DNA from 2 places in the Telluria sp. RB2R28 genome. Region 1 is predicted to be linked to the other one. Evidence: predicted binding sites of a transcription regulator. Region 1 holds the regulator's gene; the other holds the start of a gene.
What was found. Region 1 encodes FliA, which starts transcription of late flagellar genes. Its sites were predicted from a motif close to CTAAAGTTTNNNNNNNNNNNGCCGNTA; they were not measured.

Region 1 (15,179 bases):
GCCGTCAATATCATCGATGGTTTCAATGGTCTGGCCAGCGGCACGGTCGTCATCGGCCTGGGCACGCTGGGCCTGATCGCCATGGGCGCTGGCGACATTCACCTGGCGCAGCTGTGCTTCGTGATCTGCGCCGTGACGGCCGGCTTTTTCGTCGTCAATTTCCCGTTGGGCAAGCTGTTCCTTGGGGATGGCGGCGCCTACCTGCTTGGCTTCCTGCTGGCCTGGCTGTCCGTGATGCTGGTCTACCGCAATCCGTCGGTATCGGCCTGGGCGCCGCTGCTGGCCTGCGCCTACCCGGTTTTTGAGACGGTGTTTACGATCATGCGCCGCCTTTGGTGCCGTCGTCATCCAGGGCATCCGGACAGCTGGCACCTGCACAGCCTGGTCAAGACGGCGATCACGGCACGCTACCTGCGCATGCTGCCCCCGCCTCTGCGCAACGCCTTCGTCTCGCCGGTCTCGTGGGGCATTGCCCTGGTGCCGGCGGCGCTGGCCGTCAATTATGCGGGCGACCCGGCGGTGCTGGTGCAAGGCGCTGTGGCCAGTTTCGCGCTGTATCTGGGCGTGTATGCACTGGTCGTGTCGGCCTGGCGTGCCCGTCGTCGCCACGCGCCGGGCTTGATGCCGGTCGCAACTGCGCCGCTGGCGGTCAAGCCCCTTGTCACGACCAGCAGCAATGGCCAGGGCGCCACGTCCGGCCTGGTTGCTGCCCGCATCGCTGCCAATCCATCCGCCAACCAGCCTGGCAGCCTGGCGGATCACAGCCACAAGCAAGCAGCGCCGGTCCTCGCGCGCCGCCGCATGTAATCTCCGACGCAGTCCGCAGTCCGCAGTCCGTAGTCCGTAGTCCGCACGACGCCGCCCCTGAACTGGGGCAGGTTTCCCCGTTTGTTCTCGATCTGTCCCTACAGCAATTTCAGCGATAATCTCGCTCGCGCGTACCAAGGCGCGGCTGAGACATTCAAGAGCAATCGAGCGAGGGCACCATGTCGGATGATAGCGACGCAGAAAAGACTGAAGACGCATCGCCCAGAAAGATCGAGAAAGCGCGTGAAGAAGGCGACGTTCCCCGATCGCGCGAGCTGGCGACGTTCACTGTACTGATGACGGCCGGCGCCTGCCTGTGGGCATTTGGCGGCATGCTCGTCGGCAGGCTGGCGACCTCGCTGAAGTCCGGCCTCACGCTCGACCGCGAGCAAATCTTCAATCCCAATATCCTGCTCGAACGCATTCTCAACGACATCGTCAGCGTCATGCTGGCCTGCCTGCCGATTGCCGGCGCCATCATGCTCATCGCGCTGATCTCGCCGATGTTGATCGGCGGCTGGCTGTTCTCGTCGAAGGCATTCATGCCCAACTTCGGCAAGCTCAACCCGATCAAGGGTATCGGCAATATGTTCTCCAAGAACGCGCTGGTGGAGCTGCTCAAAGCCATCATCAAGACGATCGTCATCGGCGTGGTGGCCTGGATCGTCGTCAGCGGCCAGAAGGAAGCAATGCTGGGCCTGGCGGTCGAGCCACTGAATGAAAGCAGCGCCCACGTCGGCGACATGATTGGCCGGTCGTTCCTGTTCATCACCGGCGCGCTGGGGGTGATCGCCCTTATCGATGGTCCGTATCAGTTGTGGCATTGGAAAGACAAACTGAAAATGACGCGCCAGGAAATGATCCAGGAATCGAAGGAATCGGACGGCAATCCTCAGATTAAGGGGAAGATTCGGCAGATGCAGCGCGAAATGGCCCGGGGCCGGATGATGCAAAATGTCCCTACTGCTGATGTGATCGTTACCAATCCGACGCACTATGCAGTCGCACTGAAGTATGCGGATGGCAAGGGAGCACCGCGGGTAGTGGCCAAGGGCGTCGATGACGTCGCGGCCAAGATCCGCGAAATGGGCGCCGAGAACAAGGTACCCATGCTCGAAGCCCCGGCCCTGGCCCGCGCCCTGTTCAAGCACACCGAGATCGATGAAGAGATTCCGGAAAAGCTGTACTCGGCGGTGGCGGAAGTGCTGGCCTACGTCTACCAGCTGCGGGCTTACAAGAAAGGCGAGGGTGATTACCCGGATCGCCCGACCAGGTTGAAAGTACCAGCCGAGATGGACCCGCTGAACCCGGCCTCGCAACAGCGACCGGCACCCGATAATGGAGCAACTGAATGACCAACAGCATGAAACTGCCAGCCTGGATGAGCGGCCTTGGAGCACAAGGCGGCAAGGCGGCAGCCCCGATCCTGATCATCATGCTATTGGCCATGATGATCTTGCCGTTGCCGGCGTTCGTGCTGGACGTGTTTTTCAGTTTCAATATCGCGCTGTCGATCATCGTGCTGCTGACCGCGCTGTACACGGTCAAGCCGCTCGACTTTCTGGCCTTCCCGTCGATTCTTCTCGTGTCGACCATGCTGCGCCTGGCGCTGAACGTCGCGTCGACCCGTATCGTCCTGACCGAAGGCCATACGGGCAGCGCCGCTGCCGGCAAGGTCGTCGAGGCCTTCGGCCACTTCCTGATCGGCGGTAACTACACCGTCGGTATCGTCGTCTTCATCATCCTGACCATCATCAACTTCTCGGTCGTGACCAAGGGCGCGGGCCGTATCGCCGAAGTCGGCGCACGCTTTGCGCTGGACGCGATGCCGGGCAAGCAAATGGCCATTGACGCCGACCTGAACGCCGGCCTGATCGGTGAAGACGAAGCGCGCAAGCGCCGCCAGGAAGTCTCGCAGGAAGCCGAATTCTACGGCGCGATGGACGGCGCCTCGAAGTACGTGAAGGGCGATGCCGTCGCCGGTATCATGATTACCGTGATCAATATGATCGCCGGCCTGATCGTCGGCGTCGTAATGCACGACCTGGCCATCGGTGAAGCCACCAAGATCTACACGCTGCTGGCCATCGGTGATGGCCTGGTGGCCCAGATTCCTTCGCTGATCATTTCGATCGCCGCCGGTATGGTGGTTTCGCGCGTGGCCAACGATGAAGACGTCAGCTCGCAGCTGACCAGCCAGCTGTTCGCCCGTCCGGAAGCGCTGTACATCACGGCCGCGATCATCGGCGGTCTGGGCATGATCCCGGGCATGCCGAACTTCGTGTTCCTGCTGCTGGCCGGCTCGCTGGCTGCCGGTGGTTATTTCATCTCGAAGCGCAAGAAAGAAGCGCCGGCGCAGGCGGAGGCCGCCGCCGTGGCCGACGCCGCTGCCGCTGCCCGTACGGCGCCGGCCGAAAGCGAAGAAGCAACCTGGCAGGACGTGATGCCAGTCGACACGCTGGGCCTGGAAGTGGGCTACCGCCTGATTCCGCTGGTCGACAAGAACCAGGGCGGCGAGCTGCTCAAGCGCATCAAGGGTATCCGCAAGAAGTTCGCACAAGAAGTGGGTTTTCTGGCGCCGCCAGTGCATATCCGCGACAACCTGGAACTCAAGCCATCGGCTTACCGTATCACGCTCAAGGGCGTCGAAGTGGGCAGCGGCGAAGCACTCAATGGCCAGTTTTTGGCGATCAACCCGGGCATGGCCAGCGGCACGCTGCCAGGCGTGGTCACGACCGACCCGGCCTTCGGCCTGCCGGCGACCTGGATCGAAGCGAGCCTGCGCGACGAAGCGCAGAGCATGGGCTACACGGTGGTCGATGCGGGCACCGTCGTTGCCACGCACCTGAATCACCTGATCACGCTGCACGCGTCGGAACTGCTGGGCCGCATGGAAGTGCAGGCGCTGCTGGACCACCTGGGCAAGGAAACCCCGAAGCTGGTCGAAGACCTGGTGCCGAAAGTCGTCTCGCTGTCGACGCTGCAGAAAGTGCTGCAGAACCTGCTGGTCGAAGGCGTGCACATCCGCGACATGCGCTCGATCATCGAAGCGCTGTCGGAGCATGCCGGCATGACGCAGGACCCGGCCGAACTGACCGCCGTGGTGCGCGTGTCGCTTGGTCGTGCGATCGTCCAGCAATTGTTCCCGGGCGAGAACGAGCTGTCGGTGATGACGCTGGACAACCGCCTCGAGCGCCTGTTGATGCAGGCGATGGGCGCCGGCGGCGACGGCACCGGCATCGAGCCGGGCCTGGCCGACACGATTGCCCAGCAGGCTGCGCACGCCGCTAACCAGCAAGAGCAGATGGGCCTGTCGCCCGTGCTGCTGGTGCCGGCGCCACTGCGCGTGCTGCTGTCGCGCTTTTTGCGCCGCGCCGTGCCTGCGCTCAAGGTGCTGTCGCATGCTGAAGTGCCCGAGACCAAGACGATCCGTGTGACGAGTCTGGTGGGCGTGCCGATGTAACAGGGACGGGGCAGCGCACGCGCTGCCCCGTGCTCATCATGCCGGAGCAGGGCGATGGACTTGACGCCAGACCAGCCAGCCAAGCGTCGTGACCGTCAGAATCGCGCCGAAGGCCAGCCCCAGGGCGACGAGTATTTCAAGATCCGCCAGCTCTTCGCCATCCCTTGAGCCGTACAGGTTGATCAGCCAGATTGCCCACGCTTCCGGGAACGGTGGGAAAAGGTCGTGATGGATAATCAGAAAACGAGCGAGCACAACAGTGCCAGCAAGGATCCAGATGATCAGAGACAGTCGTATCAGTGCTCTCTTCATTGGACAGTTACTCGGCCATCAGCGCGTAATGAGGTGCCTGGAATGAGAACCTGTGCCGATGCAATCGCCAGGGGGGCGCTTGTGCGCTGCCCTGGCTAGCGATGCGTCAGAGGAAATCGGCGTTTTTTGCGCCAGACAAGGATGCCGGTCGATGTGACGATCAGTACGATCACCAGTGCACCGGCCAGAGCGACAAGCAACTCGACATCGGCCATTTCCTCACCGTTGGTTGCGCCGTACAGATCGCTGACCCAGATAAAGAAGGGAATTGGTACCTGCGGGAAAAGGTAGTGGTATGTCAGCCAGAAGCGGGCAAGTGCGGCGGTAGCGACCAGTACCCACATCGTCAGCAGGCTTCGCAGGATAATTTTCTTCACGTGACAGTCACCCGGCCGTAAGCTGTCAACGTGCTATTGGGGATGGTCATCCTGGTCGTCGCCTTGATGTGAGCGCGCAAAATGTTGAAATCGACTTCCCGCTCGATGGTGATGCAGCCTCTGCTGATACCGGCAGGTCCTTTCGGATGCAGACGGAAGTTGCCCCGCTTGACCCTGTCGCAAAAAAATTCGTCATCGACGTTGTCATCCGCGGCATAGAGCGCAAACCAGTCAGATCGGCCGGTGAATACGTCGCGGAGCGCTCCCAGCGTACCGCCAGACTGGCGATCAAGCAGGTAGTAGACACCGGGAGGAATCGGACCGGTGTTAGCGCTGCAAATGAACTCCCGGCGGTTTACCTGGTTGTCCAATCCTGAAAAGGCTGGAAGTTTCAGCGAGTTCATTTCAAACGTGCTCATCGGTTTGCCGTTGAGTTTGAACGTGCATTCGACCATATGACACCCCTTGAAGTCTGGTTGAGAAGCCTCTGATCATAGGTAGCTGATGCAGGCGGTCGCTGACGTGCCACAACCATCGGGCTGCCAGATGCCAGGTGTCCTAGTCCACCACGATCTGCTTCTCGATGGGGCCCAGGTCAGTAATCGTGACAAGAATATGCAGCGGACTGGCCCAGTCGACATGCAGATGAAACTCGACACCGCCGGGGCCACCTTCGGGATCGTGCGGCCCGATGTTGGTGACATACACATTGGCGTTGCCCAGATGAGGGCGGCCGGGCGGTGAATCGTACGGGTCGAGGACCGGTTTCCACTCTGCGGCCGTAATCAGCACGGCCGAGCTTTCTGTGAGACCGGGCCAGTTGAAATTGCGGCGTACACGGCCCTTTACGTTACGGTAGATCAGCCGGATCGAGCGTGCCATGGGGTTCTCCTGATGGGCGTTTGTGGCACGCCAGCCGTGCCAGTCACGATTCGACCTGGCCGGCATCCGCAAGATCGGCGCCCCAACGCCACTTTCATGCGCCAGCGCAAACCACGTCGGCGCCCGCATCGACCCTGCCAGATTCCAATAAACTGGTATCACTTTTTCTGGTTATGGGGAAATAGGCCCTTTTCCCCGTCCTTCTCGCTTGATCGTTTCCACACGGCATCGACAATAATGATTCCTATCGATGGGCATGTGCCCGTCATGCAGAACATAGATTGAAGTGCGGAGAACCACGATGAAAGTGAAGAAATTTACAGCGGCAACTTCCCGGGATGCCTTGCGCAAGGTGCGCGAAGCCCTGGGCCCGGATGCCGTCATCCTGTCCAACCGTCCCGTCGATGGCGCCGTCGAAATCCTGGCACTCGATAACGACGATGTCGCGTCGCTGTCCGCGCCTGTCGCCGATTCCGAGATGGCCCAGCCAAAGCCGCAGCTGCAGCACTTCGAGGAACTCGCACCCGCTGCACCGCGCGCTACGCCGGCACGCCGCTACCAGGATGCCGGCCCGGTCATGAACGCGCCGGTCGCACCGGCCTATGTCGCGCCCGTCGCGCCGCTGGCGCCGGCCGAGCCGGCCGCAACCTACGCCGAACGCCGCGCACCGGCGCCTGAACCGACCATCGACATGGCCGCCATGACCGCCATGATGAGCGCCGCCATCACCCAGGCCAAGGAATCGGCGACCTCTGAAGTCAGCAGCATGATGAGCGAAATCCGCGCCATGCGCGGCCTGATGGAAACCCAGCTGGCCGAACTGTCGTGGGGCTCGACCGCCCAGCGCGAGCCACACAAGGCGACCGTCCTGCGTGAAATGCTCGCTGCCGGTTTCTCGGCCACGCTGGCACGCTACATCATTGAAAAAATGCCGGCCATGAACGATGCAGCGCAAGCGATGCGTTGGGTGAAGACCGTGTTGGCACGCAACCTGGCGACCATCGGCAACGAAGACGCGATGCTGTCCGAAGGCGGCGTATTCGCGCTGGTCGGCCCGACCGGTGTGGGCAAGACCACCACCACGGCCAAGCTGGCCGCACGCTGCGTGATGCGCCACGGCCCGGACAAGCTGGCCCTGATCACCACCGACGCCTACCGTATCGGCGGTCACGAGCAGCTGCGCATCTACGGCAAGATCCTCGGCGTCATGGTGCACTCGGTGAAGGACGAGGCCGACCTGCGCATCGCGCTGAAAGAACTGCGCAACAAGCACACGGTGCTGATCGACACCATCGGCATGTCGCAGCGCGACCACATGGTGGCCGAGCAGGTCGCGATGCTGTCGGGCTCGGGCGCCGAAGTCAAGCGCCTGCTGTGCCTGAACTCGACGTCGACCAACGAGACGCTCAACGAAGTCGTCCGCGCCTACCAGGGCAGCGGCCTGCATGGCGCGATCATGACCAAGATGGACGAGGCTGCCTCGACCGGTGGCGTGCTCGACATCGTGATCCGCCAGAAGCTCAAACTGCATTACGTCTCGAACGGCCAGCGCGTGCCGGAAGACCTGCACGTGGCCGACAGCGCGATGCTGATCGACCGCGCGTTCCGCAACCGCGGCGTGGCGCCGCTTGATGCCGACCTGCCGATGCTGATGGCAGCTACCGCGCAGGCCAACCGCCGCGAGGTGTCGCATGGCTAGTTTTGACTTCGACCAGGCCGAAGGCCTGCGCCGCATGCTGCAAGGCCCGCGTCCGCGCGTGGTCACGTTTCTGTCGGCCACGCCGGAAGACGACAAGGGTGCAATGCTGGTGAACCTGGGCGCCTCGCTGGCCCAGGCCGGCAACGAAGTGCTGATCGTCGATGCCTGCAACGTCGAGTACGGCGTCGCCCGCCGCCTGGGCCTGAACCGCGGCGCGTCGCTGCTGCAGGTCGCACGCCAGGAAAGCGCGCTGAACCAGGTGATCCATCCGGCCCCGCAAGGCTTCTCGGTGGTGCCGATGGGCGCGCCAGAATCGACCGACGACGTGCGGCGCCTGGGCAAGACGTTCGACGTGCTGGCCACGCAAGCGGGCATCGTGATCGTCGACGGCGAACTGGGCCCGGACGGCGAATTCCCGGTGCCGTTGATGTCCAGTTCCGAGATCGTGATCCAGGTATCGACCAGCGCGGCCTCGATCACCAATGCCTACTCGCTCATCAAGCGCCTGACGCAGGAACTGGGCCGCCGGCCATTCGGCATCCTGGTAACCGGCGCGACTGAGGGGGAGGCCAAGGTGGTATACGATAATATGTCACTGGCAGCAACACGTTACCTGGCCGTCAAGCTCAGTTTCATGGGCGCCGTGCCGGCCGACGAATACCTGCACCGCGCCGCACGCCTGGGCCGGGCCGTGGTCGATGCCTTCCCGCTGGCCGGCGCATCGGTCGCGTTTCGCCAGCTGGCTGGCAAGTTTGCACTGCCTGCAATGCCGCAGTTCGGCCGCCAGGGCAGCGCGTCCATCGGTTCCTGACGCAGTCGCCATCGAATACGCACATAGAAAAAGATACATATCAGCATGTACACGGCCAAAGGGAAAGCGGACAAGAATTCTTTGCTGACGGAGCACATGCCGTTGGTAAAGCGTCTTGCCCACCACATGAAGGCGAAGCTGCCGCCTTCGGTGGAGGTCGATGACCTGATCCAGGCCGGCATGATTGGTTTGCTCGACGCAATCAACCGCTACGAAGACGACCACGGCGCGCAATTCGAGACCTACGCCGTGCTGCGCATCCGCGGCGCCATGCTCGACGAGCTGCGCTCGAGCGACTGGATGCCGCGCAGCACGCGCCAGAACATGCGCAAGGTCGAGGGCGCGATGCAATCGCTGCAGCAGCGCCTGGGCCGCCCGCCAAGCGAATCCGAAGTCGCCGCCTCGCTCAAGATCTCGCTCGACGAGTACCAGGACATGCTGGCCGATTCCGGCGGCCACCAGCTGCTGTACTACGAAGACTTCCATGCCGACGAAGGCAGCGACAATTTCCTCGACCGCTATGCAGTCGACGATGCCGATCCGCTGCGCAGCCTGATGGAAACCGATTTCCGCCAGGCCGTGATCGACGCGATCGACAAGCTGCCGCCGCGCGAAAAACTCCTGATGGGCTTGTACTACGAAGAAGAACTGAACCTGAAGGAAATCGGCGCCGTGATGGGCGTGAGTGAATCGCGGGTGTCGCAGCTGCACACCCAGGCCGTCGCACGTTTGCGCACCACCTTACGGGAGCAATTATGGACTGGGCCAGCGTAATCGGCCTGGTGCTGGCAATCGCCGGCATCTTTCTCGGTTACACCCTCGACGGCGGCAAATTCTCGTCGTTGATCCAGCCTGCCGCATTTGCCATCGTGGTGGTCGGCACCTTCGGCGCCGTGCTGCTGCAAAGCGAGACGCGCACCTTCTTGCGCGGCATCGCGATGCTGCGCTGGGTGTTCGTGCCACCGAAAAACGGCCGCCAGAAACTGTCGCGCGAAATCGCACTATGGAGCCTGACGGCGCGCCGCGATGGCTTGCTGTCGCTCGAACAATTCATGAGCAAGGCCGACCCGTTCATCGCCAAGGGCTTGCGCCTGGTGGTTGACGGCATCGCGCCCGAGAAAGTGCGCAGCCTGCTCGAACACGAAATCAACGGCTACGAATTCGCCCAGCGCCAGGCCGCGCGCATCTGGGAATCGGCCGCCGGCTATTCGCCGACGATCGGCATCCTGGGCGCCGTGCTGGGCCTGATCCACGTGATGGAAAACCTGTCCGACCCGGCCCGCCTGGGCTCGGGCATCGCGGTGGCGTTTGTGTCGACCGTGTATGGCGTGGGCATGGCCAACCTGTTCTTCTACCCGGTGGGCAACAAGCTCAAGGCCATCGTCAGCGACAAGGTCTCGCAGTACGAGATCCTGGCCGAGGTGTTCTCTGACCTGGCCAGCGGCGACCATGGCCGCGTCATCGACGAACGCGTCGCCAGCCTGCTCACGCACCACTAGGCCAGCGCCATGGCACGCAAGCGCTACGATGACGATGTCCCCACCGAAAACCACGAGCGCTGGCTGATTTCGTACGCCGACCTGATCACGCTGCTGTTCGCGTTTTTCGTCGTCATGTACGCCATCTCCATCGTCAACGAGGGCAAGTACCAGGTGCTGTCCGAAGCGCTCGGCGACGCGTTCGGCGGCCGTGGCGCATCCACGCAGGTCAACACCAATGTCGAACCGGTGCTGCCGCTGTCGCACATCATCAACCGCCGCCGCAACGAAGCAGCGCGGCGCGAGCAGGAAAAGATGGGCGTGATGGCGCGCGAACTGTCGGCGACCTTGCTGCCGCTGGTGAAGTCGGGGCAAGTGCGGGTGATCCAGAATGCGCGCGGCATCAGCGTCGAGATCAACGCCAGCGTGCTGTTCCCGCAGGGCGAAGCAGTGCTGGACGGCGAAGGCCAGGAAATCCTGGCGCAGGTGGCTGGCCTGCTCAAGAACGACACGCATCGCATCGAGGTTGAAGGCCACACCGACGACCTGCCGATCGCCAATCCGCTGTATCCATCGAACTGGGAACTGTCGACCGCGCGCGCGAGCAGCGTGGTGCGGCTGTTCGCCGCCAACGGCGTGCCCGAGGTGCGCCTGTCGGCGATCGGCTTTGCCGCGACGCGCCCGGTGGCGCCCAACACCGACGAAGGAGGCAAAGCGCGCAACCGGCGCGTGGCGGTGATGATCCTGGCGGCCCTGCCCGAGACCGGCGGTAACATACTTCCGTGAATGTATTGATGGAATCATGGCATAATCGACAGGCAGCGTCGCGCGGGTGACGCCTGCCGTGATCCTCGAGGAGTCGCAATGCATGTCAAACGAAGCTCGCCGGCGGCCAAGCTGGCAATGGTGCTGTCGCTGGTCGGCCTGGTTGGCGTGGTCAAGGCCGTGGAGGCCAAGGTGAACGTCCAGCATCGGCTTGAAGTGGAAACCGGGGCCGGCAAGGTCAAGGTGCGGGTACTGATCGAGAACCGGGGCGATGTACCGGTATGGATCCCGCGCGAAATCGCGCTGGGCGACGATCTGAGCGCCCCCCGCTTTGCGCTGCGTTCACTGACGGACACGGTCGCCTACACGGGCCGCATGGTCAAGCGCGGCCCGCTGAACGCTGCCGATTATCTCGAGGTCAAGCCGCAGACGACCTATCTGAACACGCTCGACATCACGCAGGCATATGCGTTCAAGCCGGGCCAGCACAGTTACGAGATCCGCTACGCCGGCCCGTGGGTGACCGATTTGCGCAAGCTCGACGCGGGCGGCATCAGGAGCAGCCCGGCGCTACCGGTCAAGTTCTCGCACACGGTCAGGATGGCCGCGCGCTGATTCAAGGCGCTTTGCAGTTGGTGGCGCTGGCGATCAGCGTCGCGCCACAACTCGTCTTGTCGCCATCGAAGGCAATCAATTTGCCGTCAATTTTGTGCTGCGCCGAGCCGCTGACGATCTTGCAGCCGTTGTGACCTTTGATGGGGCAACTGCAGGTGTCGCCCACGCACGCCACGGGAATACCGCCCACCTTCACATGCCGCGCGCTGACGCTGAGAACCTTGCCGCCATGCGAGGTGGCGTCGCCGAGCCTGATGATGTTGCGCATGATTGAGCCTTTCTTCTGATGGTGATTCAGTCGGCTGCGGTGTCGTGTTCGGGGATGGCGTCTGTGTCTGCGCCCAGTACCGACGCCACGGTCGGTGGCTTGTAGTTGTCCGGGTCGATCGACGGCTGGACAATGTGCTTGAAGATGTTCGCGCCTTGCGCCTCGCGCCGTTCCTTGCTCGGCGGGCTGATGAACACGATGCTGGCGCCTGTCGGATCGCGCAGATTGATCGCGGCCGAGGCGCCGCCGTCGATGTAGCTGCCCATCACCCCCACGGCCATCTGGACGAAGAAGGTCGCGGCCCCGGTATTACCCATGCGCTGGTCGGTATCGATGAACTGCGACGTCTTGCCGGTGTCGATGTCCGGGCCGCCCTGCGCGGCATACGCGTGCAGCGTGCCTGCCAGTGCGATCTTCTGTTCGGTGTCGTGGTTGAACGCGGCAATGATGCGCGCCGGGCCTGCGGCGCGCTGCGCTTCGGGCAGCGTTTGCAGCGCCTGCTGCCAGCCGGCTTCCAGCAGCTTTTGGCGCGCGTCGCGGCGCTTGACCGGCTTGCCTTCGTCATCCTCGAACTTGACGAACACGGGACGGTGGATGAAGCCCATCGAGGGCAGGGCGTCGAAGGCGGCAAGCTGGTTGCGGTTCCAGGGGACCGGGAACCAGGGGGTGGGCTTCCAGTCTTTCGGGGGCGGATTGGCCCAGCGTTTGTAGTCGTCGAGCAGCGTGCTTTCGGGGCGGTCGAAGACGGGGTGTTTGGCGAATTTGGCGGCGGCGGGGAGCCATTCGGCGACGGTGGGTTGTCTGGTGCCATGGGACCATTCGGTTCTCAGTTCCGAGCGCATGGGTACCGTTTGTTCAAGTCGAATGTACATGCGGCGCAGGGTTTCTTGCAGATAGTCGTTGTCCGGATCATTCCATGCATAAGGCCGCAACGGCTCGACCCGATCTCGCCGGGCCAGGACGAAGACAGCGCTGGCATCAGAGTATTTGGGAATGTAGTAGCCATCACGGACAAGGGGAGCGCTGCCGGGTAGCTGCATATAACCGCGGTCTGCTGCATCGTCGGCACTTAACAGGACGAGGTAAGGAAGATCAGGATGTGCATCGAAAAAGGCAAAGGCCTGCTCCAGTAACTGGTCTGGCCTTTCTGAGAGCTGCCATGGGCCAGTGACGAACAGGTGCCAGGCCATGCCGGTACCTTCGGCGCTGGATGCAAGGCCCGCTATCGGCATGACTGCGCTCGGCTGCTCTGCAGGGTTGTTGATCGGCCCGCCGGCATACATGGATGGCACACCCCAAAACATGGGAGATGGGTCCGCGCCATTTTCCAGCGCGTCGCAAGCACGGCTGCCTGTCTGTCCTATTTTGTCGATTCTGGACCATGGATATTTTTTGGGATCGGGTTCACGAATGCTGTTGTAGGGCCCGCCTCCCTGCAACGCTTGCCAAAGCTTGCCTTGGCGGTACTGTTCGACCGTAACGCCCAATCCAATTACTTCGAGCACGTATTCGCGCTGGGATTGTTCCGATTTTTTAACGAGCTTTTCCTGTTCCTTGAGTTGATGATTTTTTTGTTGCCATGCCCGTTGGCGTCCATGGGCAGCATTCAGGTCAAACAACCACTTTCCGCCGAATAAAATCATGACTACCATGAGGGGGATGCCGAACCACCGCACTTTGTCCATCGTCGTCTCCACATTGAAGTTGCCAAGATCCGGGCGTAATATGCTGAGATCAAATGTGATCCCTATCAGGAATAACACCGGAAAAGTGATTGCCGCTCCCACTACGTATTTCCACTTCTTGGGTAACGCGATCGGGAAGTCATCCGACAGGCTATTTTTCACAATTTCCCTTTCGAGGCGGACATTACACGCTTGCCTGAGATTGTTTCTGAGATGACGATGTCCCAAAGCCCACCCGCAAGCAGAGGCAGTCCGTGTGGGAGCACACCGCTGCTGTAATAATCGGCATTGCCTACTATTAGCTGCTTTCTCCAATCGGGCTCACTTGCGTAGAAGGCACTGAATGAATAAAGGAATTCGCTCCAGGTTAAAATACCTTCACGGGCTTTTTCGATATTGTTCGGTTTCTTCAACCGCCAATCCGCAACCGCGCGCAAATACGCACAGAAGGCGGGATCACTAACCGCTTTGCCACTTCCGATCGATAAGTCGTACGCAGTGACTCGCCGATGATTTTTGCTGCTTCCAAAAATCGCGCTGTGAAACGATTTCGGACTGACTTCCTTCTGCCAGCGAAGCCTTGCAGCGTTCGGACTTTCCTGTACTTGCGCGGAAATGACATGGTTGTACCGTGTGGCCCACAAGATGCGCGACATATCATCCGGGTTGGTGCTGCCAGGGGCCTGAGCTTTGTTGTATGCAACCTCCAGCCGTTGACGGTCTTGTTCCGAGACGTCGTCATCCCCCCCGCGCTCGATCGATGCGACAACGGACGCCGATAGCCCTACTGTCTTGACAAGCAGGCCTTTATCGCTCGTGACGGCGATGGCAGCATCAATCGGATCGACTTCCTCACACGGCCCGCGTTTTTCACGCTTGAGGTGCGCGAGCATGGAATGCTTTGGAATTTTTTCCGGACTGATTTGGTTGCCCCAAATATCGGCTTCGTAGGGTGTCTTGAGCGCTTCTCCATTGATAGTCCGGATGCCAAAACGATACACAGGATAGGCAAGGCTGAACTGTCCTGCCTGCGGTAACGATTGACGCAGCATACGTCCGCTGGATGCCACATGGGCATGGTCATCCTCTCCCGGCAGTCGCAACACAAAGTCGTGTGGTGGTTGGCCGATCAGTACTGGCGCAGGTTTCGCCAACCCGGCGGCAGCTCGCAGCTTTCCGGTAAAAACGCGTTGACGGAACGAGGGCTCCATTTCCTTGAGCGCCATGCGTTCGACCTTCAGCATTGACGGCGGCGGCCCGAACTTCGCTTCATCGCTGAGCACGTCTATCTTGTTCGAAGGGGGCGGGGCGACTAAGTACGTAAGGGCATCGGGTACCCCTTGCCAGCCAATCCCGCGCATATTGTCGAGAGCGACAGTCATGTCTTCCGGGCTGAAGTACAAATAGACTTTGCCCCGGTTGTCGCGATCAGCATCCGGAGTCCAGCGTCCATGCACCATGCCGCAGGACTCCGTCTCGCTGATCTTTCCGAACACGGGTGAGGTTGCCTTCGACTTTGCAACACCGGCGACAATATTGACCAGCGTCTGCAGGCGCGCATGGACGTTCTGTCTGCTGGCGATCAGGTTGTAAAACCCCTCCATGGCTTTGTCACCGTCACCTGTAACAAAGGTGGCGGTTCGCATTGCAACGCCCATCCCTTCGTCCAGGCTATACGGTGGATGCGTCAAAATCAGGGTATCCGCCGTACGCTCCCCCATCTCCATCAGAATGGCCTGAGCCAGCAAGCTAATCAAACAACCCTGGCTATGGGCGACGATGTTGACGGTGTCATTCGGCTCGTACTGGCGAATCATTGCGACCAGCGCAGCGAGGCGCCGCGCCGCAAGCACCATGTACATGCGGCCCGGTCCGGTCTTGACCGGGCGCAATGGATCGCCCGCTGGATCGGCGGGCGCATACACGCCTCGATTCCACATATCGGGCAGGGTGCTCGTGGCATTGCCGAACGGGCCGCCGCCTTTGGACAAGTCCTTGTCAAGGCGATTACCGTTGC
Region 2 (15,179 bases), on a different contig from region 1:
GAAGCGCCGGTGCCGGTCGTGCGCCGTTTCGAGATCTTCGCCGATCGCACCGAGGTGATCGACCAGCACTACCCGGCTGCGGGCGATCCGAACGTGCTGATCGACCTGATGCTGGTCGACCCGGCCACCGGCGTGCAGCGCAAGGTCGACCTGGGCGCGGACAAGGACATCTACCTGGTGCGCGCTGATTTCAGCGCCGACGCCAAAACGCTCGTGTACCAGCGCCAGACGCGCGACCAGAAGCGCCTGGACCTGGTGGCCGTCGATGTCGGGTCGCTGGCGCAGCGGCCATTGTTTTCGGAAAACTCCAAGACCTGGGTCAGCATCCACAACGACCTGCGCTTCCTGAAAAACCGCAAGGCCTTCATCTGGGCCTCGGAGCGCAGCGGCTACAACCACCTGTACCTGTACGACCTGGACGGCAAGCTGCTGCATCCGATCTCGCGCGGTACGTGGGGCGTGGACGATGTGCTGGCGGTCGATGAAGGCGCCGGCAAGGTGTATGTGTCGTCGAACCGCGACGCCGTGATCGACAAGCAGACCTATGCGCTGGCCCTGGACGGCAGCAGCGCCGACAAACCGGCCCGCATCACGCAGGGCGATGGCTGGCACGATGCGGCGTTTGCCGGTAATGGCAAATTGTTTGTCGACACCTATTCAAATCCGCGCACCCCGCCGCAGGTGTCGATCCGCCGCGCCGATGGCGCGATGGTCGAGTGGATCGAAAAGAACGAGCTCAACGCCAACCACCCGTACACGCGCCACCTGGCCGACCACCTGGCCACCGAATACGGCACGATGAAGGCCAACGATGGCCAGACGCTGCACTATTCGATCATCAAGCCGGCCAATTTCGACGCGACCAAGCGTTATCCGGTGTTCCTGTTCACCTACGGCGGCCCGCACTCGCAGCGCGTGACCCGCGCCTGGGGCAATTATTTTGACCAGTACATGGCGCAGCAGGGTTTCGTGGTGTTCCGCCTCGATAACCGCGGCTCGGGACGCCGCGAGCGCGCCTTCACCGACGTGCTGTACAACAATCTGGGCAAGCACGAAGTCGAAGACCAGGTGACCGGTATCGACTGGCTGGCCAGGCAGAGCTTTGTCGATCCGAAACGCATTGGCGTGTTCGGCTGGAGCTATGGCGGTTTCATGACGCTGCGTTTGCTGTCAGCCGCATCGGACAAGATCGCGATGGGCGTGTCGGTAGCACCGGTGACCGACTGGTCGCTGTACGACACCCATTACACCGAACAGTTCGTCGGCGCGACGCCGAAGGGCGATCCGGAAGCGTACAAGCGCAGCGGCGTGTTTGCGCACCTGGATGGCATGAAGTCGCCGCTGTTGCTGGTGCACGGCATGGCCGATGACAATGTGCTGTTCTCGAACACCACGCTCTTGATCGATGAACTGGTCAAGCGCAATGTGCAGTTCGACCTGATGACGTATCCGGGCGCCAAGCATGGCATTTCCGGGCGCACCAACCAGCGTCACGTGTATGGCTTGATCGAATCGTACTTCAAGCGCCACCTGGCGGAGACGCCGGCAAAATAAGGCTGTTGCGCCAGACGTAAAAAAGCCGCATCGGAAACGATGCGGCTTTTTCTTTTCCCGTTCACCAGCCGCGATGCGCGGCTGGAGAGGGAGTCCGTATTATGGACGTGGACGTGGACGGTTTGCGTCGTCGACTGCGTCTTCGGCTGCTTCACGCACGTCGCCAGCTGCGTTCTGAACCTTGCCTTCAACCTGGTTTGCCAGGCCTTTGGCCTGCTGTTCCTTGCTGTCCACCAGTTTGCCGGCGCCTTCTTGGATTTTGCCGCCAACTTCTTTCAGTTTGCCTTCGACTTGGTCTTTGTTCATGGTGATCTCCTTTGGTTGGCATGGCCGGTTGGCGATGCGATGAGTACAGATTAACGGAATCTTTCCAGCTCTTCTGTTAGCGCACGCACTTAGTACAGCGATCGAACGATGCGCCATCTTGCCGTTAAGAATGCTATCGTTTTACCAACATCAGCTGTAACTACACCAGTTGTAGTAAAGCGGTTTTAACTACACCAGTTCTACTAACACTTTAATGCGCGATCGAACACCATCATGAATCCCCACACACCGCCATCCCCCAACGCCACGGCGCCCGAGGCTCCCCTTACCCAGCGCAAGCTCGCGCGCCGCGTTACGCTCGTCAACGGTATCGGGGTCCTGTTCATCCTTGGCCTGGCAGCGGTCGTTCTCGCTGCCGACGCCTTGCTGCTGATCTTTGCCTGCATCCTGTTTTCGATCCTGCTCTACAAACTGAGCGCATTGCTGCATCAGCGCACGGGCATCAAGCGCAATATCTCCCTGGTTATCGTCGTGCTGCTGCTCACTGCCATCTTTGGCCTGGGCGGCTGGGCGATGGCGCCGCAGATTTCCGAGCAGTCGGGTCAGCTGGCCAAGGAAATCCCCGCAGCCGTCGAGCGCCTGCAGGCTGAAGTCGCACAACATCCTCTGCTCAAGCGCCTCGTGGCCGAGCTGCCGCCACCGGAAGACATCGTCAAGCAGATGGGTTCGCTCGTGCCAAATGCCGGCCTGTTCTTCAGTGGCGTCATCGGTGCACTGGGCAATATTGTCATCATCATTTTCGTGGGGATTTATTTTGCCGCCTCCCCCGGCGTCTATACGGGCGGTTTCATCCGTCTCGTACCGCAACAGAAGCGGGGCCGCGCACGTGAAGTCATGCAGGAGATGGGCGACAACCTGTCGAGCTGGCTGTTAGGCAAGGCCGTGTCGATGCTGATCGTCGGCGTGACCACGGCGATCGGCCTGAGCCTGCTCGGCGTGCCTCTCGCGCTGATCCTGGGCGTGATCGCGGGCCTGCTCGACTTCATCCCCTACCTGGGTCCGATCATGGCGGGCATCCCGGCCGTGTTGCTGGCGCTGTCGATCAGCCCTGACCTGGCGCTGTACGCGCTGCTCCTGTTTGCAGCGATCAATATGCTCGAAGGTTATGTCTTGCAGCCGATGATCGAGGCGAAAGCCATCGAGTTGCCGCCCGCACTCGTGATTGTGATGCAACTGATCTTCGGCACGCTGTTCGGCTTTGCCGGCGTTGCGCTGGCCACGCCACTGGCAGCCGTGCTGTCCGTGCTGGTGAAGATGCTGTATGTCGAGGATATATTGGGGGACAGACCCGCGAAAGGGGTCAGTTAGCCAGTACGGAAGGGGGTCTCGGCAACACAAGACCCTTCAACAACAAAGCCGCGCGTACGCGGCTTTGTTTTGCTTGCCGAAATGAGTTGTCAAAGACAATCAGCGATTGCCTTTTGCAATATCCTTGACGTCGCCTACCTTCTTCTGCGCCTTGCCTTCTGCCTGGTTCGACAGGCCCTCGCTCTGCTGCTGGCGGCTGCCAACGGCTTCGCCGACTTTCTGCTGCACTTTACCGGCGACTTCCTTGGTCTTGCCCTTGACTTGATCCTTGTTCATTGCAATCTCCTTGCCCGTGACGTGGATGAGACTTCACACTAGGAGTAACTTCTGGTCAGTTCTGTACGGCGCTTAACAAACGGGCTTGCGCCAGACACTCGCCAGCCAGGGTTGTTGTTCGCGCGGCAAACCGGGCGGCCGGTAATAGTGGTGCAGCGCTACAAAGCCAGCCGCGAGCATGAAGCGCTCCCAGCTATTGTAGTCATGGTAGGTGCCGTAACGATCGCCGTTCCAGCCTTCCTGGTTGTCGCCCCGAGGGTTCGACGTGAACAGCACCCCGCCCGGCTTGAGCGTGCCGAACAATTGATCGAGCGTGTGCGGCAACGCCGCGCTGGGAACGTGGAACAGCACTGCATTGGCAAAAATGCCATCGAACAGCGCGGGCGGCAAATCCAGGTGTAAAAAATCTTGCTGCCATACCTCGCAACCACTGTATTCCCGGGCCATGGCAACGAAGCGTTCGCTGCCGTCCACGCCAATGGCGCGATGGCCGAGGCCGCTGAAGGTTTTCAGGTCGCGCCCCGGCCCGCAGCCCAGATCGAGGATCGTGTGCGGCGCTGGCGTTGTGATTGCGCCGAGCAAGGCGGCAATGTTTTGACTTACGTCATGGTCAATCGTACCGGCAAAGAAATCCTCGGCATGCTCGTTGTAGTGTTGAAGAGTACTGCGGGTGATGTCATCATGGTTCATGCGCATAGTATGCCAGTCGCGCGCCCGCTTGCGCGACGCGCTTCTGCGCAAAGTAATTCGAAAATATTTTCTGGATTACCCTAAAGTTTCCATAAGCTCCGCCGTAAATGATTCAGACAACCGGGAATCCGGCCTGAGAATACATGCTTTGGTAAACTTATGAACGCAGACGATGTCCTTGCGATTTACGAAAACCTGGCTGGCCTGACGGGCCAGATGACGCACGCCGCCAAGGCCGGCGACTGGAACGAGTTTGCGCAACTGAATATGGAAGCCCGGGCTCAGGCAGCCCCGGCAGTAGCTGGCATGCCGGCACTGACAGGCGCCAAGCGCCTCAGCAAGGTCGACCTGTTGAAACAATTGATGGCCAACGACCGCGCCATTCGCGACGTGACCGATCCATGGGACGAACAACTTGGTCGCGCCCAGCACGCACACTGACCCTCCCCCCGGATCATCGATCAAGGCACCTTCGAGTGCTTTTTTATGGCGCAGGCAACAAAAAAGCGCCCGGCAGGCGCTTTGGTGGCCACCAGGCTGGAAGCCTGGGCGGCGAATTCGGTGAGAGGACGAACCCCAGCTATCTGCTGGCGTCGCCTCGTGCCGGTTGCTGCCGGCGTCCGTTGCCACTGTAGGCAAGCGAACTGCTTCCAGACACAGGCGTTTCCTCAACGGTCGTCTGCTTGTCGCGCCACCTATCGTTGGTGACTGCGCCAGACCCTGTGCTGTCTGTGACCTTGTCGATCACCGGACCATTATAGCGCAAAATCAAAGTTGTGTAGACATTTCATTGTGCGGCTCGTCCAGCTGTGGTTCGACCGGCGCCGGCGCCTTCGTTTTGCGCGCGAAACGCTGCCGCAGACGGGCCATCAGCGAAGCGCGCGGCATGGGCTGGATCATCGGCGCTGCCCGCTTGCGGCGGCGAAGGAGGAACAGCGCGCCACCCACCAGACCCAGCACGGCGACTACTGCCCCGGCGATCCAGCCCCACGGCGTGGATGCTTCCGGTTCCGGCGCAGGCCGCTTGCGGGATGGCCGTGGCGCACCCCGCGGCGCGACCTTATCCTGGACGACGGCGGACGGACTGGCGCCCAGCGCCACCTGCAGTACCCGCACCTTGTCTTCCAGCGTGCCGATCTGCTCGCGCAGCTGGGCATTCTTGACATCGAGCGCGGCGCACACGGTTGCACTGTCGACGGAGGAAGATGGCGCGCAAGTTGCAGCAGATGCAGGTGCAGGCAAGGCAACAGGCACAGGCAGCGGCTTGGACAATGGCGTCGATGCGTGCGTGGCTGCAGCCGGTTCGGGCGCCGGCGCCACTTTCTCGGCGACGACCGGCGTCGCCGGCGTGGCGGGATGTAGCGGCTTCGGCGGCTTCAGCGGTTTCGGCGGCCTTGGCTTGACCGCCATCGGCTTGGGCGCCGCAACAGGCGCGGCAGAAAGGTCCGTCACGACCGGCGCCGGCGCCTTCGTGGGTACAGGCACGGGCACGGGCACGGGCGCCGGGACCGGTAATGGAACCGCTGGCGCCGGCGGATTCGGATTCGGCGCCATGAAGAGCGTCACGAGACGCACATCGCGCGTGCCGCCATCGACCAGGTCAAGATACAAATGCAGGCGGCTTGATTCGACGGGCGCCGACGACGTCACGCGCAGGAACTGACGGCCATCGCGCTGGCTCACACGCATGCCCAGCGTCGACAGCACGGCCGGCATGCCAATGTTCGCGCCCCGGTACACGTCCGGATGCGCCAGACGTGCCTGGACCGGGGTCGCGGGCGACGCCAGCGCAGTCAGCTCGAGTTCCAGCACCAGCGGCTGGCCGATATACGAACTGATGCGCGGTTCGCCCAGCTCGGCTGCGCCGACGCCGCAGGAGAGCAAAGCACACGTGATGAATACAGGGAGGCGGCTGGCCATAGCAACTTACAAAAGTGAAGCCCAAGCGTCATTAACGGACATTGGGATAAACTCTTTAATCCCAGCCTCTTGCATATCAGGACATGTCCATGGAAAACAGGATTGAGAAAGACAGCTTTGGCCCCATCGAGGTGCCACAAGACAATTTGTGGGGTGCGCAGACCCAGCGCTCGCTGCACCACTTCCACATCTCGACCGAACGCATGGCGCCCGAACTGGTCGCCGCCCTCGCCCAGGTCAAGCGCGCCGCGGCCGCCGTCAACCGCTCGTTGGGCAAGCTGCCAGCCGACAAGGCCGACGCCATCATCCGCGCGGCCGACGAGGTGCTCGACGGGCGCCATCCGGGCGAATTCCCGCTGGCCGTGTGGCAGACCGGCTCAGGCACGCAAAGCAATATGAACATGAACGAGGTGCTGGCCAACCGCGGCTCCGAGCTGCTTGGCGGCGAGCGCGGCGAAGCGCGCCTGCTGCACCCGAACGACCACGTCAATATGGGCCAGTCGTCCAACGACATCTTCCCCACCGCAATGCACGTGGCTGCTGCCTGGGCACTGGCCAAGGAGGTGTTGCCCGCACTGGCGCAATTGCGCGGCACGCTGCTGCGCAAGTCGCGCGACTTCGAGCCGATCGTCAAGATTGGGCGTACCCACTTGCAGGATGCGACGCCGCTGACGCTCGGCCAGGAATTCTCCGGTTACGTGGCCCAGCTCGAATTTGCCGAAAGCGCGCTCAGGTCCACCCTCCCCGGCCTGCTGCAACTGGCGGCCGGCGGCACCGCCGTGGGCACGGGCCTGAATGCCCATCCCGATTTCGCACCGCGCATCGCCGCCGAACTCGGTTCGCGCACCGGACTGTCGTTCAAGACGGCGCCGAACAAGTTCATGGCACTGGCCGGGCATGACGCGATGGTTTCAGCCCATGGCGCGTTCAAGCTGCTGGCGACGGCGCTGATGAAAATCGCCAACGACATCCGCTGGATGGCGTCCGGCCCGCGCTCGGGCCTGGGTGAAATCACCATCCCCGAAAATGAACCGGGCAGCTCGATCATGCCGGGCAAGGTCAATCCGACCCAGTGCGAAGCATTGACGATGCTCTGCTGCCAGGTGTTCGGCAACGATGTCGCGATCACCGTCGGCGGCTCGCAGGGCAACTTCGAGCTCAATGTATTCAAGCCGATGATCGCCCACAACTTCCTGCAAAGTGCGCGCCTGCTGGCCGACGGCATGCGCTCGTTCGACACGCACTGCGCCCAGGGCATCGAGCCGAACCTGGTCCGGATCGGCGAACTGATGGAAAAATCGCTGATGCTGGTGACGGCACTGGCCCCGCACATCGGGTATGATCGCGCCGCGCAGATTGCCAAGACCGCATCGAAGGAAGGCCTGACCCTGCGCCAGGCGGCCCTGCAAAGCGGTTTTGTCGACGATCAGCAGTTTGACCAGTGGATCGTGCCGATCGATATGACGCGGCCCGATCCGGTCGAATAAACACCCAGTATCCGGGCGGCCTTGTGACCATCAGGCCGCCCTTTTTACACCCGAGGAAAACATGCAAAAAATCGAATTCGAGTTGACATCGGAATTTGTCGAAGTCAACCAGCTGCTCAAGCTGGCCGGCCTGGTCGACAGCGGCGGCGCCGGCAAGAACCTGGTCGCCAGCGGCGTGGTAAAGGTCGACGGCAAGCAGGAACTGCGCAAGACGGCCAAGATCCGCACCGGCCAGGTCGTCACGCTGGGCGACGTCGAAATCACGGTTCGCTAACAAATAGACAGAAAGACAGCTTCTTATGTTTGCGGCCTAACAAACAGAACAGGGCTTCCTTGTTTATATTTTAAGACGTTAATCAACGGCTTATAGGTGAAAGCGATGGAAACCCCTGAAACCCGCGCGCAGTCGCAAGAGCAACTGATCGGTGACCTGCGTCTCGTGATCGAGAACGCTGAAGAACTGCTCAAGAACACGGATCAATACTCGAGCGAGTTGTACCAGAACGCCCGGACCAAGCTGTCGCTGGCGCTGGAAGCGGCGAATGAAGAACTGTCGCGCTTTGAAGACGCCCAGCTCGAGCGCATGATGGCGGCCACCCGCCTCGCCAATGAGCAGTTCGCGGACCGCTCTGGCGAATCACGCATCCTGCGCGCGTTTCACTGAGCTCTACACGAAGCTATAACGAAAAAACCCGGCATCGTGCCGGGTTGCTCACGCCTTCGTGTTGATCGAGTTGCCCAGGTGCGCCGGCAGGTTCTGCGGCTGCGGGAGCGAGGCGATCATCTGGGCTGCCGACGCGGCTTCGATGTCCATGGCGCGCTTGAGCATCGTCATGCCCACTTCCTGACGGATACCGGTTTCTGCCATGCTGGTCGACAGCTTGGCAATATTCGTGACGTCCATATATTCCTCCAGAATAAGACTCGTCAGTCTTTAACGACGCCGCCAACCAGAACTTGAGGGTTGGTGCCCGACCATTTATTCACCCACGCCAGCACTGCGCCAATGTCGTTCAGGTCGAGCCAGGCCACGCCGGTGCGCAGCGTCGCGGGACGGGCCACGTCCGAGACCACCGCCACGATCGTCGCATCGTCGGCGTACAAAGCCGGCTTGTCCAGCGCCGGGCGATGCACTTCCAGCTTCGGCAGCGACTCCCACTTGTAGCCCTCCACCAGCGTCAGGTCGGCCGGCGACAGGCGCGCCAGCAGCTCGGCCAGCGGCGGTTCGGGGGCGGTGCGCAGCTCACGCATGATGGCGATCCGGTACGGCGAGGCGATCATCACCTCGGCTGCCCCGGCCAGGCGCAGGCGCGCACTATCCTTGCGCGGCGGCTCGAGCTCGATATCGTGGTGGCTGTGCTTGACGATATTGACGCGCAGGCCGGCGCCGGACAGGCCGGCGACGAGATGCTCGAGCAGCGTCGTCTTGCCGCTGCCCGACCAGCCGACCACCGCCAGCACGGGCCCGGAAACGCGCGAATCCGATTCAGTAGGCAGCACGGTAGCGGGTTCCACGGTAATTCATCACGGCGGCCTTGGGCGTGAGCCGCTCGAGCACGAGGCCCGGCGCGACTTCCTCGCCTTCGCGGCGCAGCATCTTGTCGACCAGCAGCAGGCTCTCGCCGGGCGTCGGCGAATAGATGTAGCCGCCAAAGGCCACCTTCGGGATTTCACGCTGGAGGGTGTCCGGCAACTGCTGCAGCGTGCGCAGCTGGTCGTCGCCGACTGGTTGCGGAGCCACGGTGGCAGGTGCTGGTGCGGCCTCGCGCTGCTGCGGTGACGGCTGCGGTGATGATGACGCCGTCGACACGGCCGGCGCCGGTGCGGGCTTTGCACGTACCGGCCGGGCTTCGGCTACCGGTGCGGGTGCAGGTGCAGGTGCAGGTGCAGGCTGAACAACCGGGGCGGGTGCGGGGATGACAGCAGCGGGCGGTGCAGGCGTCGCTACCGGGGCGGTAGCTGGCACAGTCGCGGGCGCAGTCGCCGGGACCGCTGCAGGCGGCGTCACGGCTGCCAGCCGCACCGGCGCCTCGCCCGCAAGACGCGGCCACAGCAGCGCTACGGCCGCCGCAATCACGACGACGGCCACGCCAAGCGCCAGGTAACGCCGCTGCGCGCCCTGCCCTGCGCGCGGCGCTGCATACGACGGCGCCGGTGCGTGGATGGTCGGGGCGTTGCCCAGCTGGCGTTCGGCTTGCGCCTTCTTGAGTGCTTCGAGGATGTACGACATATCAGGTTCCCGTCCCGCCAGCGGCCAGCAAACGGGGCTCGGCCACGTTCGACAGCTGGTTCAGACGCATATAAGTACGTGGCCCGACCACGCCATCGGCCTTCAGGTCTTGCGCAGCCTGGAAGGCGCGCAGCCACTCCTTGGTGCGCGCGTCGAGCGGCGCATCGAGCGCCGGCGCCGTTTCGCTGTGCAGACCTGCAAGTCGTTGGGCGATCCAGTCGACGTCCGGCCCGCGATCGCCCTGGGCGACGACATCGCGAAACGCCGCCGGCATGCGCCAGAAGGTGGTGAATTCGCCACCGAAGCGCGCGACGAAGGCAGCGATGTCGATGCGCTCGCGCCGGTCGCCCTGCGCCAGCGTGACGCTGCGCTCGTCCATCCCGACCAGCACCGCATGGCCGGTGCGCGGGCCGTCGTGCAGCGTGACCACGGCCGGCCGGTCGAGCAGGCGCAGTTCGTACACGCCGCCCCGCCCCGCATGGCAGCGCAGGTTGGCGCGCAGCGCGGCCTCGCACATGGCCTTTGGATCGGCGCCGGCCAGGTTGGCAAATGACGGTCCCCACAGCGCCGCCAGGGTCTCCAGCGCCGCGGTCTCGTTCTCGAGCGTCGGCAACGGCGCGCCTGGTGCAGCGGTGGGGCTGGCGACAGGCTTGGGTGTGTTCGATGCTGCCGACGCAACCGGCGCCGGCTTGACCGCCGCAACGCTGGCCGCCGCCGGCCGCGCCGCGTGCTGCGGCAGCATCTGCCACGCCGCCGCGCCCAGCGCCACGCAGGCCAGCGCGCCGCCGGCCAGCAGCGGCCAGCGCCGCGGTGCACGGCGCACGGCCGGATCGTCGGCAAAGACTTCGGCGGCCGCCCGGCGCAAAATGGCGCGCGTGACCTGCGGACTGTTTTCCACGTAGGCGCCCAGCAGCGCGCGGTCGCACAGCAGGTTGATCCGGCGCGGCACGCCATGCGCCAGGCGGTGCACCAGCGGCGTCAGGGCGGGCGGGAATGGCACGCCGACCGCGCCGGCCACGGCCAGCCGGTGCGCGATATACGCGCCCGTCTCGGCTTCGCCCAGTGGCCCCAGGTGGTAGCGTGCGATCACGCGCTGGGCCAGTTGTTCAAGTTCGGGACGCGCGAGCATCGTGCGCAGTTCGGGCTGGCCGATCAGGATGATCTGCAGCAGCTTGCGCTCGCTGGTTTCGAGGTTGGTCAGCAGGCGCAGTTGCTCGAGCACGTCGCTCGACAGGTTCTGCGCCTCGTCGATCACCAGCACGTTGTTCAGGCCCTGCGCGTGCGACGCCAGCAGGTAGCGGTTGATCGCATCCACATACCCCTTCACGCCCGCGCCAGCGGCGGCCGGCGCCACCTCGATATGCAGCTCGTCGCACACAGTCTGCAGCAGCTCCTGCGCCGTCAGGCGCGGATTGAAGATGTAGGCCAGGCGGCAGTTCGCGGGCACCTGCTCGATGAAGCAGCGGCAGACCGTGGTCTTGCCGGCGCCGATCTCGCCGGTGAGCAGCACGAAGCCGCCGCCGCTGCCGATCCCGTACAGCAGGTGCGCCAGCGCTTCGCGGTGCCGTTCGCTCATGAACAGGTAGCGCGGATCGGGGGCGATCGAAAATGGCGAGTGCGTGAGCTGGAAATAGTGGTTGTACATGAATGACTAACGGATGCTCTGCGGGCTGCTTTGCGGCTTGAACTTGGCGCAGTATATTTTGCTTTTGTCGTTCGCGTAAGCGATCGTGCTGCCGGGGATCGACCTGCGCAGCGGGTAGCGCGAGCCGTCTGCCACGCGAAACGGCGTACCCGCAGCGGCGCGCACCGACTTTTCCAGTTCGTCGGGTTTGGTCTCGAGGATCGCGGCCACGAACACCACGGCGCTCGTGTCGTCGCTGACCATCACTTGTTCCACCTTTGAACCCCACAGCGACGCCTCGGTGCGGAACCAGTAGGCCCCGCCCTCGCGCTTGTAGGCCGGGCCGAAGAATTCGGTGAGATAGGCGTGAAAGTAGGCGTTATCGAGCTGGCTGCGGCACAGGAGCGCGCTGCCGATCACCGGCCCGAACGTCGATGGCGCCGCGCCCGCCCCCGTTGCGGTGCAGGACAGCACGAAGCCGGCGAGCAGCGGCAGACCGCGCTTGAGAAGCGTCGTGGTACGGCAGGCAACAACCGGGCGGATCATGGCGATACTCTCCTTCAGCGGCGCCCATTATGACACTGCGTGGCGCCCGGGCAACCAAGTGCCAAATCATGCCGGCGCACGCGCCGCTGCCGCTGCTGTCGTCGCGGCGGCCAGCACCGCCTCGACGTCGTCCGGTAAGGCCGGCTTGAGCAGATGGCGATCAAAACCCGCCGCGCGCGAGCGGGCGCGGTCTTCCCCGGTGCCCCAGCCCGTCAGCGCCACCAGCATGACGCCGTCGAGCGCGGGCAGCTGGCGCAGGCGGCGCGCCGCTTCATAGCCGTCCATGAACGGCATGCCGATATCCAGAAACACGAGGTCAGGCTGAAAGCGCGCGGCTTCTTCCACCGCCGCCGCGCCGTCATGCACGACGCGGACCGTGTGGCCGGCAATCTCGAGCAGCGCCGCCAGCGTGGCGGCGGCATCGACATTGTCGTCCGCGACCAGGACCTGGAGTGCGACGCCTTGCCCGTCATGCGGCGCGCCGGCCGCCGCCGGCGCAGGCGCCGGCGAAGCGACGAGCGCCGCCGTCATCAACGGCAGGCGCACGGCAAAGCTGCTGCCCAGGCCCACGCCGGCGCTCTGCGCGCTGACCGCGCCGCCATGCAGTTCGACCAGGCGCCGCACAAGCGAGAGCCCGATCCCCAGTCCGCCGTTGGCACGCTCGATGTTGCGCGCCACCTGGGTAAACATCTCGAACACAGCCGCCAGCATGTCGGCCGCAATGCCCACGCCGTTATCGCGCACCGTCACCACCGCTTCATCACCCTCGATGCGCGCCGTCAGCACGATACGCCCGCCCTGCGGCGTGTACTTGGCGGCATTCGACAGCAGATTGCTGACCACCTGGCTGATGCGCACCGGGTCGACGTCGACCGGCACCGGCAGCAGCGGCAGATCGACCGTCAACCCATGGCCGGCAGCGTCGATCAGCGGTTTGCTGGTTTCGATGGCCGTTGCGATCACGTCGCGCAGGTCGACCGGCTGCATCTGCAGCACCAGCTTGCCGCTCGAGACGCGCGCGATGTCGAGCAGGTCGTTGATCAGGTGGACCATGTGCCCGACCTGGCGCTCCATCATTGCGCGCACGCCGCCCAGCCGCAAGGCGCTTCCCGGCTTGTCCGCACCCATGCGCATGATTTCAAGACCGTTGCGGATCGGCGCCAGCGGGTTGCGCAGCTCGTGCGCCAGCGTGGCGAGAAACTCCGACTTGCGGCGGTCGGCTTCGTGCAGCGCTTCACTGGCGCGCACGCGTTCGATGTGCGCCCAGCAGCGCTCGACCACCGCCTCGACCAGCGCCACCTCGCCCGCCGTCCAGACGCGCGGTGTGCGCTGGTGCACCGCCATCATCGCCGCCAGCCTGCCGCCCTTGACCAGCGGGCAGCAGATGATGGCCCTGACATCGATCTGGGTGAACATCGCGGCGCCGTCTTCGTCCGTCAATTCGCGCCCGACGTCGTGGATCAGCAGCGTGCGGCCTTCGCGCATGTCGGCGCGGGCGCGCGAGCCGAACAGGTCGAGCGAATACACGCCCACGGTGCTGACCGCGCCCGGCGTCACCCAGTCGTGGCGGATCGTGAAGCGGTCGTTGTCCGCCTCGACGTCCGCATAGGCCACGCGCGTGACGTCCAGGTATTGGCCCAGCAGGCGCGTGGCCTCGCCCATGATCGTCTTCGGGTCGTGCGCGACGCGCGTGGCCTCGCCGATCGCGTCGAGCATGCGCAGGCGCTCTTCGACCTGGCGCCGCTCGGTGATGTCGCTGCCGGTGGCGGCCACGAACAGCAAGGCGCCATCGTCGCCCGTGACCGGGGCGATGACGAGGTCGATGAAGCGCTCGCCGCCGCCCGCCACGAAGTATGGCAGCTCGTAGCGCACACGCTCGCCGCCCGCGGCCAGTGCAACGCAGGCCGCAATCTCGGCCGCCACCTGCGGCGAGCCGCTCCACCAGCCACAGGCCTGGAACGGGCGCCCCAGCACGTCGGCGCGCGCGTAGCCGCCCGCGTCGAGGGCCACGTGATTGGCTTCGATCAGCGTGCCACCCGGCGTCATCAGGATCCCGAAGTGCGTGCCCTGCTCGAAGAACGTGCGGAACTTGGCATTCGCTTCGGCCGCGGCCATGGCTTCGCTGGCGGTGGCGCGCACGCTCGCTTCGAACAGCTTGCGGCTGGTAATGTCGAGCGTGGTGCCGACCAGGCGTTCCGGGGCGCCCGCAGCATCGCGCAGCAGGCGCCCGCTGGCCGCGATCCAGCGTTCGCGGCCATCGATGGCGCTCACCGTGCGGTATTCGTCGCGGTAGTGGCCATCGCCCGGCGCAGCCAGCAGCGCCGCCACCCTGGCCACGACGCGCTCGCGGTCATCCGGATGGAACGCGGCATCGATCAGCGTGTGGGTCACCGGCCCATCGGGCGGCACGCCGAAATGCGTGCGCGCGTGCGTGTTCCAGACGATCTCGCAATGGGTCAGCGAATGGTCGAACAGGCCGAAATCGCCGGCATCGGCCGCAATGCGCAGCTTTTCATTGGTCGTCTCCAGCTCGTGCAGCGCGTGGTCGCGCTGTTGCGCGGCCAGTACCTGGGCCGTGGTTTCGGCGCACATGCAGCACACGCCTGCCACCTGCCCCGCTTCGTCGCGCAGCGCGATGGTCGAGAAGGTAGCGTAGATCTGCTCCGGGTAGCCGTTGCGCTGCACGACGAAGCCGTGGTCTTCTTCGTGCACCGGATTGCCCTGCAGCGTAGCAGACAGCATCGGGCGGACCTCGTCCCAGACATCGGCCCAGACCTCGGCAAACGGCTGGCCGAACGTCTGTTCGGGATGCTCGCCGCGCGCGCCCAGCACGACGCGGTAGGCATCGTTGTAGAGCAGGTGCAGTGCCGGACCCCAGGCCACATACATGGGCTGGCGCGCGCCGAGCATCAGGCTCACTGCAGTGCGAAGTGGTTGTGGCCAGGCCGCCAGCGGGCCAAGCGGATTGTGCGCCCAGTCGAGCGCGCGCAGCAGCGCGCCCATGTCCCCGCCACCGGTGGCAAACGCCAGCTTCGACGGCGGGAGGTGCGGGGGCAAGAGGTCGGGCATCGGGGTTATTTACTAGGGATATTCCATGAACGATACCACTTTGCCGACCTGGCAAGTGTCCTTTTTCCTGCAGGCAAATATGCCATTGGTCGACCACGCTGCACCCAATACCAATTGCGATACCAATTCGCTCACCGGCTTGAATACT

Region 2: AC56LV_RS00605 (flagellar protein FliT) is a predicted target of FliA. The motif match lies at 4,236-4,262, and genes of this name have one in related genera.

Annotation. Positions count from the first base shown of each region.
Region 1 is NZ_JCASIK010000002.1:1,020,228-1,035,406, reverse strand. It holds gene AC56LV_RS12195 (MraY family glycosyltransferase) at 1-807, shown strand, start outside; gene flhB (flagellar biosynthesis protein FlhB) at 987-2,162, shown strand; gene flhA (flagellar biosynthesis protein FlhA) at 2,159-4,270, shown strand; gene AC56LV_RS12180 (hypothetical protein) at 4,307-4,582, opposite strand; gene AC56LV_RS12175 (hypothetical protein) at 4,678-4,959, opposite strand; gene AC56LV_RS12170 (DUF2778 domain-containing protein) at 4,956-5,414, opposite strand; gene AC56LV_RS12165 (hypothetical protein) at 5,518-5,841, opposite strand; gene flhF (flagellar biosynthesis GTPase FlhF) at 6,143-7,540, shown strand; gene AC56LV_RS12155 (MinD/ParA family ATP-binding protein) at 7,533-8,351, shown strand; gene AC56LV_RS12150 (RNA polymerase sigma factor FliA) at 8,397-9,125, shown strand; gene AC56LV_RS12145 (flagellar motor protein) at 9,107-9,850, shown strand; gene motD (flagellar motor protein MotD) at 9,860-10,615, shown strand; gene AC56LV_RS12135 (hypothetical protein) at 10,694-11,209, shown strand; gene AC56LV_RS12130 (PAAR domain-containing protein) at 11,211-11,477, opposite strand; gene AC56LV_RS12125 (type VI lipase adapter Tla3 domain-containing protein) at 11,504-13,324, opposite strand; gene AC56LV_RS12120 (T6SS effector phospholipase Tle3 domain-containing protein) at 13,321-15,179, opposite strand, start outside.
Region 2 is NZ_JCASIK010000001.1:129,277-144,455, reverse strand. It holds gene AC56LV_RS00630 (S9 family peptidase) at 1-1,554, shown strand, start outside; gene AC56LV_RS00625 (CsbD family protein) at 1,654-1,860, opposite strand; gene AC56LV_RS00620 (AI-2E family transporter) at 2,095-3,189, shown strand; gene AC56LV_RS00615 (CsbD family protein) at 3,289-3,465, opposite strand; gene AC56LV_RS00610 (class I SAM-dependent methyltransferase) at 3,538-4,155, opposite strand; gene AC56LV_RS00605 (flagellar protein FliT) at 4,315-4,596, shown strand; gene AC56LV_RS00600 (FimV/HubP-related protein) at 4,924-6,075, opposite strand; gene fumC (class II fumarate hydratase) at 6,165-7,562, shown strand; gene AC56LV_RS00590 (RNA-binding S4 domain-containing protein) at 7,624-7,836, shown strand; gene AC56LV_RS00585 (DUF883 family protein) at 7,942-8,226, shown strand; gene AC56LV_RS00580 (YjfB family protein) at 8,275-8,466, opposite strand; gene mobB (molybdopterin-guanine dinucleotide biosynthesis protein B) at 8,490-9,062, opposite strand; gene AC56LV_RS00570 (general secretion pathway protein GspB) at 9,049-9,792, opposite strand; gene AC56LV_RS00565 (AAA family ATPase) at 9,794-11,437, opposite strand; gene AC56LV_RS00560 (hypothetical protein) at 11,444-11,962, opposite strand; gene AC56LV_RS00555 (PAS domain-containing hybrid sensor histidine kinase/response regulator) at 12,029-15,031, opposite strand.